One region of the Chryseobacillus diguaensis genome, then DNA from elsewhere that is predicted to be linked to it. Evidence: a T-box and tRNA genes for the amino acid it is inferred to sense, from the RefSeq annotation. Region 1 holds a T-box; the other holds one or more tRNA genes.

Evidence for each region. The T-box of region 1 lies ahead of alaS (alanine--tRNA ligase). A T-box ahead of a tRNA ligase gene usually reads a tRNA of that ligase, here a tRNA-Ala.
Region 2: it has a tRNA-Ala gene. The T-box ahead of alaS (alanine--tRNA ligase) is inferred to sense a tRNA for this amino acid. The anticodon was not compared.

Annotation. Positions count from the first base shown of each region.
Region 1 is NZ_JBMKNV010000003.1:376,591-380,014, forward strand. Features, by position in the region: gene ACOT8F_RS06860 (YrzQ family protein) at 23-145, shown strand; gene ACOT8F_RS06865 (AI-2E family transporter) at 244-1,305, shown strand; T-box leader at 1,344-1,548, shown strand; gene alaS (alanine--tRNA ligase) at 1,638-3,424, shown strand, end outside.
Region 2 is NZ_JBMKNV010000005.1:11,547-14,970, reverse strand. Features, by position in the region: gene ACOT8F_RS09510 (TIGR00366 family protein) at 1-797, opposite strand, end outside; tRNA gene ACOT8F_RS09505 (tRNA-Ala) at 1,367-1,437, opposite strand; gene ACOT8F_RS09500 (hypothetical protein) at 1,967-2,311, shown strand; gene ACOT8F_RS09495 (DinB family protein) at 2,463-2,951, opposite strand; gene ACOT8F_RS09490 (AMP-binding protein) at 3,023-3,424, opposite strand, start outside.

The DNA of each region.
Region 1 (3,424 bases):
GGAGGAATACGTCGTGAACCGAATGATGACCTCATTAATTTCAATGGGTGTGGGAGCTGCTGCAGCTCATTATCTGAAAAATGGGATGGGCTCTAAGCGTGACTGGAAAAAAATGCAGAAGCGCATGAGAAGAATGTTTTCTTAAAATCCGTAATCCCCGTCAAAATGACGGGGATTTTTTTGCTTACTGGAACACCCATGAATATTTCTCTCTTGTTTCCCTAACAATAATCTCCAGGAGGGATGATCGTGAAGGAGAAACAGGTTTTATTGCGGGCAGGCATCATTTTGCTGATCCTGCTGTGTGTTTATTTTTTCTTAAAGCTGCGCGAATTATGGAATCCTTTATGGCTGATGGCAGAAGCCATTTTTATTCCATTTATTGTTTCCGCCTTTATCACCTATTTGCTTCATCCCATTATTGAAAGACTTCACAGGACGGGACTTCCTCGTTCCGTTTCGATTTTCATTATTTACATTCTGTTTTTTGGTTTGATCGGATATGGCTTTTACAGAGGCATCCCTATTCTGATTAATCAGCTAATGGAGCTTTCAGGCAATATACCTCAGCTCATGGGGATTTATGAAAAGTGGCTGACCATGATACGCGACCATACGGATCACTGGCCAGATGGCATTCATGACCGTATAGAAGGGCTTGTTGCAAAATCAGAGGAATGGCTGGCACAGCTTATTGACAGGCTGATTGAGAGCATACAGGCCTTATTTAACTATGTGGTTATTTTAACACTGATCCCTTTCCTCGTGTTTTATATGCTGCGGGATGTGGAACAAATCAAAAAAACAGCCTGGTATTTGACACCTAAAAGATGGCGCTCACCCGCCAAAGAGTTTATAAGAGATGCAGATCATTCTCTTGGAGACTATATTAGAGGGCAATTTTTTGTTTGTGTTATTATCGGGCTGCTGGCTTTTATCGGCTTCTTTTTCTTTAAGGTTCAATATGCTCTTATCCTTGGACTGATCATCGGCGTAACCAATGTTATTCCGTATTTCGGTCCGATTATTGGGGCCATACCTGCCCTTATCATTGCTGCAAGCATGGGAACGAATACAGTCATTGTCGTAGTGATCTTAATTATGGTTCTTCAGTTTATTGAAGCGAATATTCTGGGACCGTTTATCGTGGGAAGAAGCCTTCATATGCATCCGATCATTATTATGCTTGCTCTTGCTGCAGGAGGGGAGCTTGGCGGAGTGCTTGGTTTAATTCTGGCCGTTCCGGTTACAGCCATTCTGAAAGTTGTTGTAGAACACGGGATCAGGGTAATTAGACAGCATTGACATAACCGCTTCCAATAGCTATAATTCACCTATACATAGTAAACACAATGACGGAAAAAGTATGCTGATGTCTATTTTTAAGAGAGAAGGTTCCTTAGGCTGAAAGAACCTTTAAAAGAGACTTTGCAGAAAGCTCATCCGGAGTGCAGCTAATACCTGCCGTGTGGTCCGCGTTACGGCCGAATGAAGGTGATGGATAAATCCATAACCAGGGTGGTACCGCGAGAAACTCTCGTCCCTGTGCAAATAGAATTTCTATTTATACAGGAACGGGAGTTTTTTTGCATTCTGCCTGTATTAAACCCTGATATCTGCAAGGAGGAGAATCTTTGATGAAAGTTTTAACATCTGCTGAAGTCCGCCAAATGTTCCTTGATTTTTTCAAGGAAAAAGGACATGCTATTGAGCCGAGTGCGCCGCTTGTTCCTCAGGACGATGCGTCTCTCTTATGGATCAACAGCGGAGTTGCTACGCTGAAAAAATACTTTGACGGCCGAGTGATCCCAGCCAATCCAAGAATCGTAAATGCTCAAAAATCCATACGTACAAATGATATTGAAAATGTGGGGAAAACCGCACGCCACCATACCTTTTTTGAAATGCTCGGAAATTTTTCCATTGGAGACTATTTTAAAGAAGAAGCCATCATTTGGGCTTGGGAATTTTTAACGAGTGAGAAATGGATCGGGTTTGAAGCTGAAAAGCTTTCTGTAACAATCCATCCGGAAGATAATGAAGCGTTTGAAATATGGACTAAAACGGTTGGTGTGCTTGAAGAAAACGTTATCCGACTTGAAGGAAACTTCTGGGATATCGGTGAAGGCCCAAGCGGACCTAACACTGAAATATTCTATGACCGCGGCGTGGAATATGGAAATGATCCAGCTGATCCAGAACTCTACCCTGGCGGAGAGAATGAGCGTTATTTGGAAGTGTGGAACCTTGTGTTCTCTGAATTCAATCATAATCCAGATGGAAGCTATACGCCGCTTCCGAAGAAAAACATTGATACAGGCATGGGTCTTGAGCGCATGTGCTCTGTTATTCAAAGCGTTCCAACAAACTTCGATACGGATCTGTTTATGCCGATTATTGAAGCAACAGAATCTATTTCGGGTGAATCATACAGAACAGATAAAGAGGACACTGCTTTTAAAGTCGTTGCAGACCACATCCGTACCGTGACTTTTGCAATCGGGGATGGTGCTCTTCCTTCTAATGAAGGCAGAGGCTACGTGCTTCGCCGCCTTCTTCGCCGTGCAGTCCGGTATGCGAAAAAATTGAACATCAACCGTCCGTTTATGTATGAGCTAGTTCCTGTTGTCGGTGAAATAATGGTAGATTTTTACCCGGAAGTTCAAGCGAAATCCGCGTTTATTCAAAAGGTGATTAAAAACGAAGAAGAGCGTTTCCATGAAACGTTAAATGATGGCCTGGCTATTCTTTCTGAAGTTGTAAAAAAACAAAAAGCAGCTGGAAGTTCTGTTATTCCAGGGGAAGATGTTTTCAGACTTTATGATACGTACGGCTTTCCTGTTGAGCTGACAGAAGAGTATGCGGAAGACGAAGAAATGAAGCTCGATCACTCAGGCTTTGAAGAAGAAATGAAAAAACAGCGTGAGAGAGCCCGTGCGGCACGCCAGGAAGTTGGCTCCATGCAGGTTCAAGGCGGCGTTCTGGGAGACCTGACAGTTGAAAGCAGCTTTATCGGCTATGATACTCTAACTGTTCACTCTTCGAGCATTCTTGCTCTTGTGCAGGAAGGACAGCTAGTGGATGAAGTCCATGAAGGTCAGGAAGTTCAAGTGATTATGGATAAGACTCCTTTTTATGCTGAAAGCGGCGGACAAATTGCCGATGAAGGCTATTTGGTGAATGAAGGAGTAACGGCTAAAGTTAAGGACGTCAAGAAAGCTCCAAATGGACAAAATCTTCACAGTGTCATCGTTGAAAGCGGCATTCTAAAAACAAATGATCTTGTTGAAGCAACTGTAAACAAGAAAAGCCGTACAGGCGTGATTAAAAACCATACAGCAACTCACTTGCTGCATCAGGCTTTAAAAGATACTCTTGGAACGCATGTCAATCAGGCTGGCTCGCTTGTGACAGAGAACCGTCT
Region 2 (3,424 bases), on a different contig from region 1:
GCTATAAAATAGGCTAAATATGCGTAACCAAGCAAAGAAATAGCAATACTAAGGAGCCGGCTGTTTTCCATATGAATTGCAAATGTTTTTTTTACAGTTGCTGGTGCCACTATGATTGCTGCGGCTGTTTCATCTTCAGCTAAAACATTTGGATCAATACCAATGACATCTTTTCCTGTCGGCATCATAAGTCTTGTCATAATTGGGAGGACAATCAGCAAAGCAAGTGTAATGAAAAGGTTATAACCAGTAAAAATGGTTTGTGTCAGCGGAATCAAACCAGCTGTTTTTTCCATCGGGTTACCAGGTGTAGCTGCGACAAGCGGGATAGAGCCAGAAAGTCCTCCATGCCATGTAAGAAAGCCGATATAAGCGCATGCAATCAAGAATCGATAATCAGACCCTGTTATTTTCTTAGCTACTTCTTTAGCAAACAATGCACCAACGATTAATCCAAAACCCCAGTTAATAAAGCACGCAATTCCTGAACCTACAGTTACAAGTATGACTCCTTGCGCAGGCGTTTTGGCAACACCCGCAAGTTTAACGAGCCATCCTTTTACAAGCGGGGAGCTGGCAAGGGCATGCCCTGTTACTAAGACTAGGCTCATCTGCATGGCAAATGCCAAAAGATTCCAAAATCCTTGTCCCCAATATTGCATCATGTCAACCGGTCCATGGGACGTAAATAGAATGCCTGAAACAAATAAAAAAAGAGTAAGTATTAAAGCGAATACAAAGGGATCCGGTAAGAACCGTTGTACAAGAGCCGTAAAAAATCTAGAAATCGCTTTCATTTTTCCCTCCTATAATTGTGTTTGGTTAACCCTCTTAAATAATCTAGCATTCTTTTATAACAAAATTATACATATTTTTTGTGAAATTGTGAATATTAAGCGTTTCACTTAAATAAATAAAAAAACAGGAATAATCATATTTCCCTGTTTTTTAACCATTTAAATCATGGATTTCCTTAAGATTGGAGTGAGGGTTTTCACAATACCCATTTGGTGCTGATTTTAAATATTAGAGGTCTCTCATAAGTTCTGCAAACTTTTAAGAAGCCTTTTTTTGTAATTCATAAAAGCTTTTCATAACTCTAGGATCAGCTCCTGAGTACGTTCAATTTCCTCTTGAGAGAGCCGCTCATTCCACTGTTTGAATAAATTGACGTAACCATCAATACTTATTTGAGTGTAAGCCCCTCAAACTTTTTCTCTGCCAGAAAATCCTTCTGTACCATCTCGATTAACAATTAAAAAACCTCCTAAGATAACTTTTACAGAAATAACCCTGTACAAAGTTCTCTCAAGAGGTTGTTAAAGCTCACGAACTGAGCCTTGTGCATTTTATTTGAAATTTGGTATGGAGCTAGCGAGAATCGAACTCGCATTACTTGACTGCCAGTCAAGCGTAATCCCATTATACCATAGCCCCACGAGTTATACTGACCAGCTCAAAACTGCCAGCCAAACGCTCTCCAAACTGAGCTAAGCCCCCATTTATAAGACATATTTAATATAATATATAATTTTAGAATAAAGTCAATACATTCAAGTGAGTTTTTTGAAAGCCCTTTTTTAAAGACTCTTTTCTTAAAATATGTTGCTCATGACCCTATATTTAGTACTCGAAACCATTGGTATGAGAAAAGATGCTGGTAAAAGCATGTACGAAAAACAACAATCTCTGCGAAAACAGTCTTTCTTAAACTTTGTTGTTTTTTCATCCGTTTAAGTGAAAATAGAGCAAGAATACATCTTCGAATTTTAAGAAAAGATGCCATGAGGTTCATCTTTATATTCTAAGACCATACGAATAGCAACAATCTTTGCGGAAACTGCACTTTGTAAAAGTTCAATGATGAAAATTCCAGCCAAAAATAAAGGATAATTTTTGAAAATCTATAAAAACTAAAGGGAATATGACGATATTACCAGTAGGAAAATCACAGGAGGATGACAGCGTGAAGTGGGCAAAAAGAGCAGTGCTGACAGGGATAGGCTGTTTACTTTTATACAATGGGTATGTAGAACATGTCATCAAGGCTAGTGTTATCCCGTCCCAGCTTCAAAAGGAAGTTTTGGCGGATAAAGCGGTTTCCAGAGAAGAAGCTTTACTCCTTGTTGCAGAGAAACTCAAAAATGAGGGGAAAGATGGAGTTGGTGTATCATTTCAAGCTCAGGTTAAAGAAAAATATGTCTGCATTGCCAAGTGGCTTGAGAGCAGTGATGAAACAAAGTCAGCTGATGATGACAAAGCTATCTTTTCAGTGAACAGATTTTCCGGAACAGTAGAGTTAATTCATTAAATGTATTTCTTGGAACGGGTTTTCAATATTTTTTAGCGTGAATCCTGACGTTAAACAGCCTTAGATAAAACCTAATAAAGGCTTCTTGGATAAATGAGATGGCAATGATTTTACAGATGAACGAGAAAGAAAAAAAAGAGGCCTGAGCCTCTTAGCTTAGCACTGCTTGTTTAATTTCTCTCAATTGATTAAGATGACGTTCTTCATGGTAACCGATAAACTCTACCCATTGTTTGACAGATAGCTCACCCATTACTGGATGTTTAAGAGATTTAGCGGATAAATCATAATCCAGCATATCCACGTATGCCATAAGATCTCTGCGGGCTTCCGTTAAAGCCATGATAACCTCTTCGCGATTAATAGGTTCTTCTCCTGGCGCGACACTATCGGGAGCATCCTTTTTATATGATCGATCTGTTACAGCCACAAGATTTTTTTCTTCCACTTTTTTGTCCTCTGCAGAAGGTGCGATTCTTTTAAATGTTTCTGTCATTACATTTTCAATTTTTTGAAGGTGATCGACTAGTTGTCCAATGCTCCATTGACCCTCTTCAGGTTTTTGGTGAAATTCTTCTTCTGAGACACTCTCTACTTCATTTAATAGTTCCCCTCGAACTTCTTTCATATGTTCAAACATGTTTATCACTCCTTTAGAGCTATCATAGCAAACCAAGTTTTATAAGTCGCTTTCCGCAACCGCTTACCTTCTTACACTTTTTCGGACACCCATCTTTCTGCTTGCTGGCGGAGCTTATATTTCTGGATTTTTCCAGAAGCCGTCATCGGATACTCTTTCATAAAGAAACAGTAATCCGGAATTTTATGAAAAGCAATTTTATCCTTGCAAAATTCCCGCACATTTTCCAAGGTGAGTTGTTTCCCTTCCTTCACTTTGATGCAGGCTGCAACCCGTTCGCCGTATTTTGCATCAGGAATACCAATAACTTGCACGTCAATGATATCGTCATGAGAATATAAAAATTCTTCAATTTCTCTTGGATAGACATTTTCCCCGCCGCGAATGATCATATCTTTAAGGCGTCCGGTAATACGGATATAACCATCTTTATCCATAGAAGCTAAATCTCCAGTATGCAGCCAGCCATCCGA